DNA from 3 places in the Pseudoalteromonas sp. CNC9-20 genome. Region 2 is predicted to be linked to each of the others. Evidence: predicted binding sites of a transcription regulator. Region 2 holds the regulator's gene; each other region holds the start of a gene.

Region 1 (2,272 bases), 230 kb from region 2:
ACATGCGAAGCAAATCGCTATTGTCATTGATGACATCGGCTATCATCGTAACGACATGGCTGCCTTGCACTTGCCTGGCGCTGTGACCTATTCGGTGCTCCCTTTTACTCCTTACGCCACTCACTTTGCTCAACAGGCAGGGGCCTTAGATAAAGAGGTGCTTTTGCATGCCCCCATGCAAGCCATAAACGGTAAAGCGTTAGGGCCTGGGGGGCTGACAATGGATATGTCAAAAGAAGCTTTCCAACACGAGTTACGCAAGGCATTAGCTAGCCTACCCAATGCGCGCGGCGTCAATAATCACATGGGCTCGCTGCTAACACAGCAAAATGCGCCGATGAGCTGGACTATGGAAGTGCTAAAAGAGCAAGATTTGTTTTTTCTCGACAGTAAAACAACTCCCAATTCAAAAGCGCAAACAATTGCCGGGCTATACGGTGTCAGCAATATTGCTCGCCATGTTTTTCTCGACAATATTACCACCGAGCAGCAACTACGTTATCGCTTTGAGCAGTTAAAGACTCTCGCTGATAAGTATGACTACGCAGTTGCAATTGCTCACCCCTACCCCGAAACGTTTGCGTTCTTGCAACAGGCATTGCAAGAACTCGAGGGTGAAGGTTTCCAACTTGTGCCTTTATCTCAGCTAGTGCAGCAGCGCACAATTCGACTTGCTCAGGCCGATAAAAAAAGTGTAACCGAGGAAGAGTAGAGGCCTCTAAAACAATCATAGGTGGCATGACTGCTGATGACTGGGTTCTGGTGCCGATAAATCACCTCCTCCGTATTCAGCACCTGCCCAAGTGCTTGTTCTATGAACATAAAATTAATCTGTATCTTTTACACAAACAGTGAAAGCTTTTCTTTTCCCCTAGTCCACAAAAAACAACAAATTCATTAAAATCAACACCTTAAAAATTGGCATGGACTTAGCAACGTATATTCCGAAACGCAAATCTATGGAGGGTACATTATGTTAGGTTGGTCAATTGCATTTTTAGTTATCGCTTTGGTCGCAGCACTTTTAGGTTTCGGTGGCATTGCTGGCGCAGCCGCTGGCATCGCTAAAATTATTTTCTTTGTATTCTTGGTACTGCTGGTTATCTCCCTTGTTGCTGGCGCCATTCGTGGTAAAGCGCCAAGGTAGGTATTAATTTTACAGTACAAGCGGTCACAGGTGGGATGAAACCCGCGACCGCAACCAAAACACGTTATTTGAATCCAGATTTAAAGAGTTAATATTCAAGGAGAGTTCTATGTTTAATCATTCAGCAACAAAAGCATTTATCGCTACATTATTTGCCGCAGTATTCGCTATGGGCTGTGAAGACAGTGGCGGTGCCGAAGAGGCAGGTGAAAAGATTGATGAGGCGATCACTGACACTCAAAACGCGGTTGAAGACGCGTGTGAAAATGTTAAAGAAAACGCCGGTGCAGAAGAAACAAACTGCTAATACAGGCTTATCTTCAAACAAAAAACCCGCGAAGTTCGCGGGTTTTTTTACGTCTCTAATTATTTAAAACTGACTGTTGGCCGCCGCAACCACATTGTCTACGGTGAAGCCAAAGTGCTTAAACAATTCGCCCGCTGGCGCTGATTCACCAAAGCTCGTCATGCCGATAACTTTGCCATTCAAACCAACATACTTGTACCAGAAGTCGGCAATGCCTGCCTCCACGGCGACACGGCGAGTCACACTGCTGGGTAGGACACTTTCTTTGTACTGTGCGTCTTGTTGATCGAACAAGTCCGTTGATGGCATAGACACCACGCGTACCTGACGACCTTGAGCGCGAAGCTCAGAAGCTGCATCCATAGCAAGTTGTACTTCCGAGCCTGTGGCAATCAGGATAACTTCTGGCTCGCCATCACAGGTTAATACATACCCACCTTTTTTCACATCAGCAAGCTGCTGCGCATCGCGTGCTTGCTGAGCAAGACCTTGACGCGTAAAGACCAGCGACGTTGGCCCATCTTTGCGCTCAATCGCTTGCTGCCACGCAATGGCTGACTCAACTTGGTCACATGGACGCCAATTCACTAGATTCGGTGTATAACGTAGGCTCGCCATTTGCTCAACCGGTTGGTGAGTCGGTCCATCTTCACCCAGGCCGATGGAATCGTGGGTGTAAACAAAGATGCTAGGCGTCTTCATTAGTGCAGCCATGCGCACCGCATTGCGTGCATACTCCATAAACATCAAAAAGGTTGCACCGTAAGGAATGAAACCTTTGTGCAGGGCAATGCCATTCATAATGGCGGACATGCCAA
Region 2 (2,272 bases):
ACTTTTTACATGATAGTTGGCTTAGTACCCAGTGATAAAGGCACCATCAGTATTGATGATGAGGATATCACCTTAATGCCGATGCACTCTCGTGCGCGCTTAGGTATTGGTTATTTACCGCAGGAATCATCTATTTTTCGAAAGCTGACAGTTTTTCAAAATTTGATGGCCATCCTAGAAACCCGCAAGGGCTTAAGCAAAGCAGAGCGTGAAAGCGAGCTTGAGGGCCTGCTTGATGAGTTTAATATACAGCACATTCGAGACTCACAAGGAATGGCGTTATCTGGTGGCGAACGTCGCCGGGTAGAAATAGCGCGAGCATTAGCGGCAAACCCAAAGTTTATCTTGTTGGATGAACCTTTTGCTGGTGTCGACCCTATTTCAGTGTTAGATATAAAGAAAATCATAGAGCATCTGCGCAATCGTGGTATTGGTGTATTAATCACCGACCACAATGTGCGAGAGACCCTAGACGTATGTGAAACCGCATACATTGTTTCCCATGGCGAGCTCATTGCTTCTGGCACTCCAGAGCAAGTTCTTGCCGATCAAACGGTTCGCGACGTCTATTTGGGTGAGCAGTTTAGATTATAACGATTAAAGGATTGTTAGAGATACATGAGGCAATCATTACAGCTGCGCCTAGGCCAGCAATTAACAATGACCCCACAATTGCAGCAAGCGATTCGCCTGTTGCAGCTCAGTACTTTGGATCTCCAACAAGAAATTCAAGAGGCGTTGGACGCCAACCCATTACTTGAAGTTGAAGAAGACAATTACGCCGACAATAACGACAACCAAGAGCAAAAAGAGTCGACGTCCGACAACCAAAATAACGATACCGCCGAGACGGCCAGCGCCAGTAAGGATGAAGTTGAAAGTGCTGATGCCATGAACAACGAGTCCATCAGTGAAGACTTGCCCATGGATGTGTCTTGGGATGAGTATATTAGTGCGGCTCCCGTTGCCTCCTCTGGGCCTATGCCAGAAGATGAGTCTATCTACCAAGGCGAAACCACCGAGTCGTTACATGATTATTTAATGTGGCAGCTGCAATTAACACCTTTTAGTGCCACCGACGAGGCCATCGCCACAGCTATCATTGAAGCCATCAATGACAACGGCATTTTAACGGTCAGCTGTGAAGATCTGCTGGAAAGCTTGAATCATGATGAACAAGACGATGGTATCGAGCTCGATGAAATTGAAGCCGTTCTTAAGCGTATCCAACTCTTTGATCCAGTAGGAATTGGTGCGCGTTCTTTACAAGAGTGCTTGTTGATCCAGCTCAAGCAATTTGACCCACAAACCCCTTGGCTTGAAGAGACCAAAGAGGTAGTTTGTAACTATATTGATTTGCTTGGTAGTCGTGACTATCGCACCTTGATGAAAAAGACTAAGCTTAAAGAAGCGCAGTTAAAAGAGGTGATGACACTGATACACAGTTTAAATCCGACTCCTGCAGCCACGATTGTGCGAGAGCAGTCAGAGTATGTGATTCCAGACGTATCGGTGAAGAAAGTTAAAGGCCGCTGGGTGGTTGAATTAAACCCAGATAGTATGCCTAAGATCCGCGTTAACGATCACTATGCATCAATGTCGCGAAGCTGTAAGTCGCAAAGTGATAGTCAATTTATTCGCTCGCATTTACAAGAAGCGAAATGGTTTATAAAGAGCTTGGAACAACGCAATGATACGCTACTTAAAGTAACTAATTGCATTGTTCAACAACAACAGGCATTCTTTGAACATGGTGAAGAGGCAATGAAGCCAATGGTGCTTAATGACGTTGCCGAAATGGTGGAAATGCATGAGTCAACGATTTCCCGTGTGACCACCCAAAAGTATATGCATACACCACGGGGTATTTTTGAGCTGAAGTACTTTTTCTCCAGCCATGTTACAACCGAAAACGGAGGTGAATGCTCGTCTACAGCGATTCGAGCATTGATCAAAAAGCTAGTAGCTGCGGAGAATCCTGCTAAACCGTTGAGTGATAGCAAGATTGCCGACGTACTAGCCGAGCAAGGAATTAAAGTGGCTCGGCGCACGATTGCTAAATATCGTGAATCGCTAGCCATTCCACCGTCAAATCAGCGTAAAAGTTTGATATAGACGTTAGACAAGAAGGAAAATGCTTATGCAATTAAATCTTACCGGTCGTCACGTAGAAATCACTGATTCTCTTCGCAACTATGTGAATAGCAAATTTGCAAAATTAGAGCGTCACTTTGACCATATAAATAATGTGCATGTCATTCTTGATATTGAA
Region 3 (2,272 bases), on a different contig from region 2:
AAAGCCTGTATTTTCTCTACTACAATTAGCAACCCCTTAGGCTCGCAAATGTCCGATGAGCGCCGCCAGCAACTGGTGCGCATGATTGAGGAACGAGGGGCGGTGCTTATTGAGGATGATGTGTATGGTGAATTGGCGTATGAACATAGTCATGCCAAACCGGCGCAATACTTTTCTCGCAAAGGGCAAGTGATCACCTGCTCGTCGCTGTCTAAAACAGCGGCGCCGAGTTATCGCGTAGGGTGGATGATTGCTGGTAAGTATGCAGCGCAAGCGCGACGCTTAAAACGGGCGATTAGCTGTTCATCATCATTGATGAATCAGTGGACCCTGTACGAATTTATGAGTAGTGGCGATTACGACAAAAACTTACGTACACTACGCCAGCGCCTAGCCTTGAACAAGGAGCGCATGCGGGCGCTGGTGTTACAGCATTTTCCGGAAAAAACGCGGATGACTAATCCCAAGGGCGGCTGTGTATTGTGGCTGCAGTTACCAAGCCAATACGATGTGATTGAACTTTTTCATTTGGCGTTGGACGCGGGGATCAGCATTACACCGGGCTCAATATTTAGCGCTACCGATAAATACCGTCAATGTGTGCGCCTGAGTTATGGTATTCCTTGGAGCGATAAAGTGGAAGTGGCAGTAGCGCGGTTGGGAGCGCTCTGCCAGCAAGTGCGAAAGGGGTGATTATTCCGACTATTTAGTAATTAAAAGCTGGAAGTCACTTAGTTCTGGGACCATGCTCACCAGTTGGGCCTCTTGCTCTGCCAACTCTGAAAATGAATGGCAAAGGGCATCTGCGCGCTGCTCGATATTGGCAGCTTGAAGCTCAACACGCTGTTCAATTTGCTCACCCATTCTTTCCATGCGCTGCTCGAACTCGTCCATGTCGCCACCTGAGCTGACCATTTGCGAACCCAAGGCCATCAGCACGCTGCCTATTGATTGCACCATTGCCTGTTCAACGGCTTGTTCAAAGTTTTCATCGAATTGTTGCTCAATATCTTCACCTAGCTCATCAAAGCTTTGTTTGCCCATCACAAACTCGCCATTTTGATAAAAGCTATGCTCGATATTATTGCCAATATTATCCACGACCTGCTGCAACGCGTCATTATGCTCAATGCCAAACGCTGCACTCACTTCTTCAATGGCCACACCGGCTATTTTCACGCCATCAAGGGCAATCTGAGCAACTTCAGGGACGTAACTACGTAGTTGCTGAGAGTAATTATCCAGTGCTTGCTGCTGAGCTGCAGTCAGAGGCATAACTTCACCATCAACGAGCAGCTGCTGACCATCGTACACCATGTGTTGATTATCGACATTGGTGATTTGTATGCGTTCAGGGTTGATACGAATATCACTTTTAAACTCAATATCGCACTGTTGTGAACCAAATGAGAGGTTATCTGGCTTTTGCTCGTGTGCCAGTGCGCTTGTGGTTACCGTCATGGATGCAAAAAGAAGGGCTGCTGTCGTTTTCATTGTCTTTATTCCCGTTGATTGTTGTTACGAGAGATACATTACAAATTCGGTGCCAAAATTATTATTCCATAATAAACAATAGGTTATGAATTTATAGTGAGCTGGCTTTTGCTAGAGATTTAAAAAAAAGCTAACTTTTAGTCGTTTTCAATAAGGTGTTAGTGAAAGTCGCACATTGATGATCATCGTCAATAAAAGATATTTGTTGAAACGATAAAAAAATCTCACTTTCCAGTTTTGCCATTTGCAGCTATTTATTCATTTTAAGGGCGTAGGCTCTTGGTCGTGGTGAAGCTAAGCTTGAGCCGCGCACAATGATTGTAATTAACTGGAGTGTATTGTGGGTAAAACATATTCCTATGATGCGTTAGATGACGAATTTGTTGAAGATGAATACGAAGCGATGGGGCGTAACCAACATGACCGTCGTAAGCGCAAGGTCAAAAAGAAGCTTGATGATTATCTAGAGCAGCGTAAGCTGCGGAAAAATCTCGGCTACGATGATTTTGACGATTACCTCAACGAGTAAAGTTAGGAAGGGGCGAAAGCCCCTTTTTTGTTTTTCAGCGCAGCAGAAAATAAGCAGCCATCCCTACTAAGGTAGTGAGATAGATGCTTTTACTGCGATAAGCAACAATAATGGCCAGTACGGCGGCCAGTAAATAAGGATTGCGATAACTAATATGCCACTGCCCCTCAGGAAGGAGGACAATGGGCACCCAAATAGCGGTCAGTACCGCCGGCGCACTGAAGCTTAAAAAGCGCTGTAATTTGGGCC

What was found. Region 2 encodes sigma-54, which starts transcription at its own class of promoters, with help from an activator protein. Its sites were predicted from a motif close to GTTGGCACGNNNNTNGNNT; they were not measured.
Region 1: a site for sigma-54 is predicted at 918-936, ahead of MHM89_RS12015 (DUF1328 family protein). Genes of this name have one in related genera too.
Region 3: a site for sigma-54 is predicted at 1,533-1,551, ahead of MHM89_RS16750 (YggN family protein). Genes of this name have one in related genera too.

What each region holds. Positions count from the first base shown of each region.
Region 1 covers NZ_JAKRFS010000004.1:348,857-351,128, reverse strand. The annotation lists gene MHM89_RS12020 (divergent polysaccharide deacetylase family protein) at 1-712, shown strand, start outside; gene MHM89_RS12015 (DUF1328 family protein) at 974-1,147, shown strand; gene MHM89_RS12010 (hypothetical protein) at 1,257-1,454, shown strand; gene tkt (transketolase) at 1,518-2,272, opposite strand, start outside.
Region 2 covers NZ_JAKRFS010000004.1:117,734-120,005, reverse strand. The annotation lists gene lptB (LPS export ABC transporter ATP-binding protein) at 1-594, shown strand, start outside; gene MHM89_RS10800 (RNA polymerase factor sigma-54) at 619-2,115, shown strand; gene hpf (ribosome hibernation promoting factor) at 2,141-2,272, shown strand, end outside.
Region 3 covers NZ_JAKRFS010000007.1:73,727-75,998, reverse strand. The annotation lists gene MHM89_RS16755 (PLP-dependent aminotransferase family protein) at 1-693, shown strand, start outside; gene MHM89_RS16750 (YggN family protein) at 703-1,494, opposite strand; gene MHM89_RS16745 (hypothetical protein) at 1,835-2,023, shown strand; gene MHM89_RS16740 (AzlD domain-containing protein) at 2,058-2,272, opposite strand, start outside.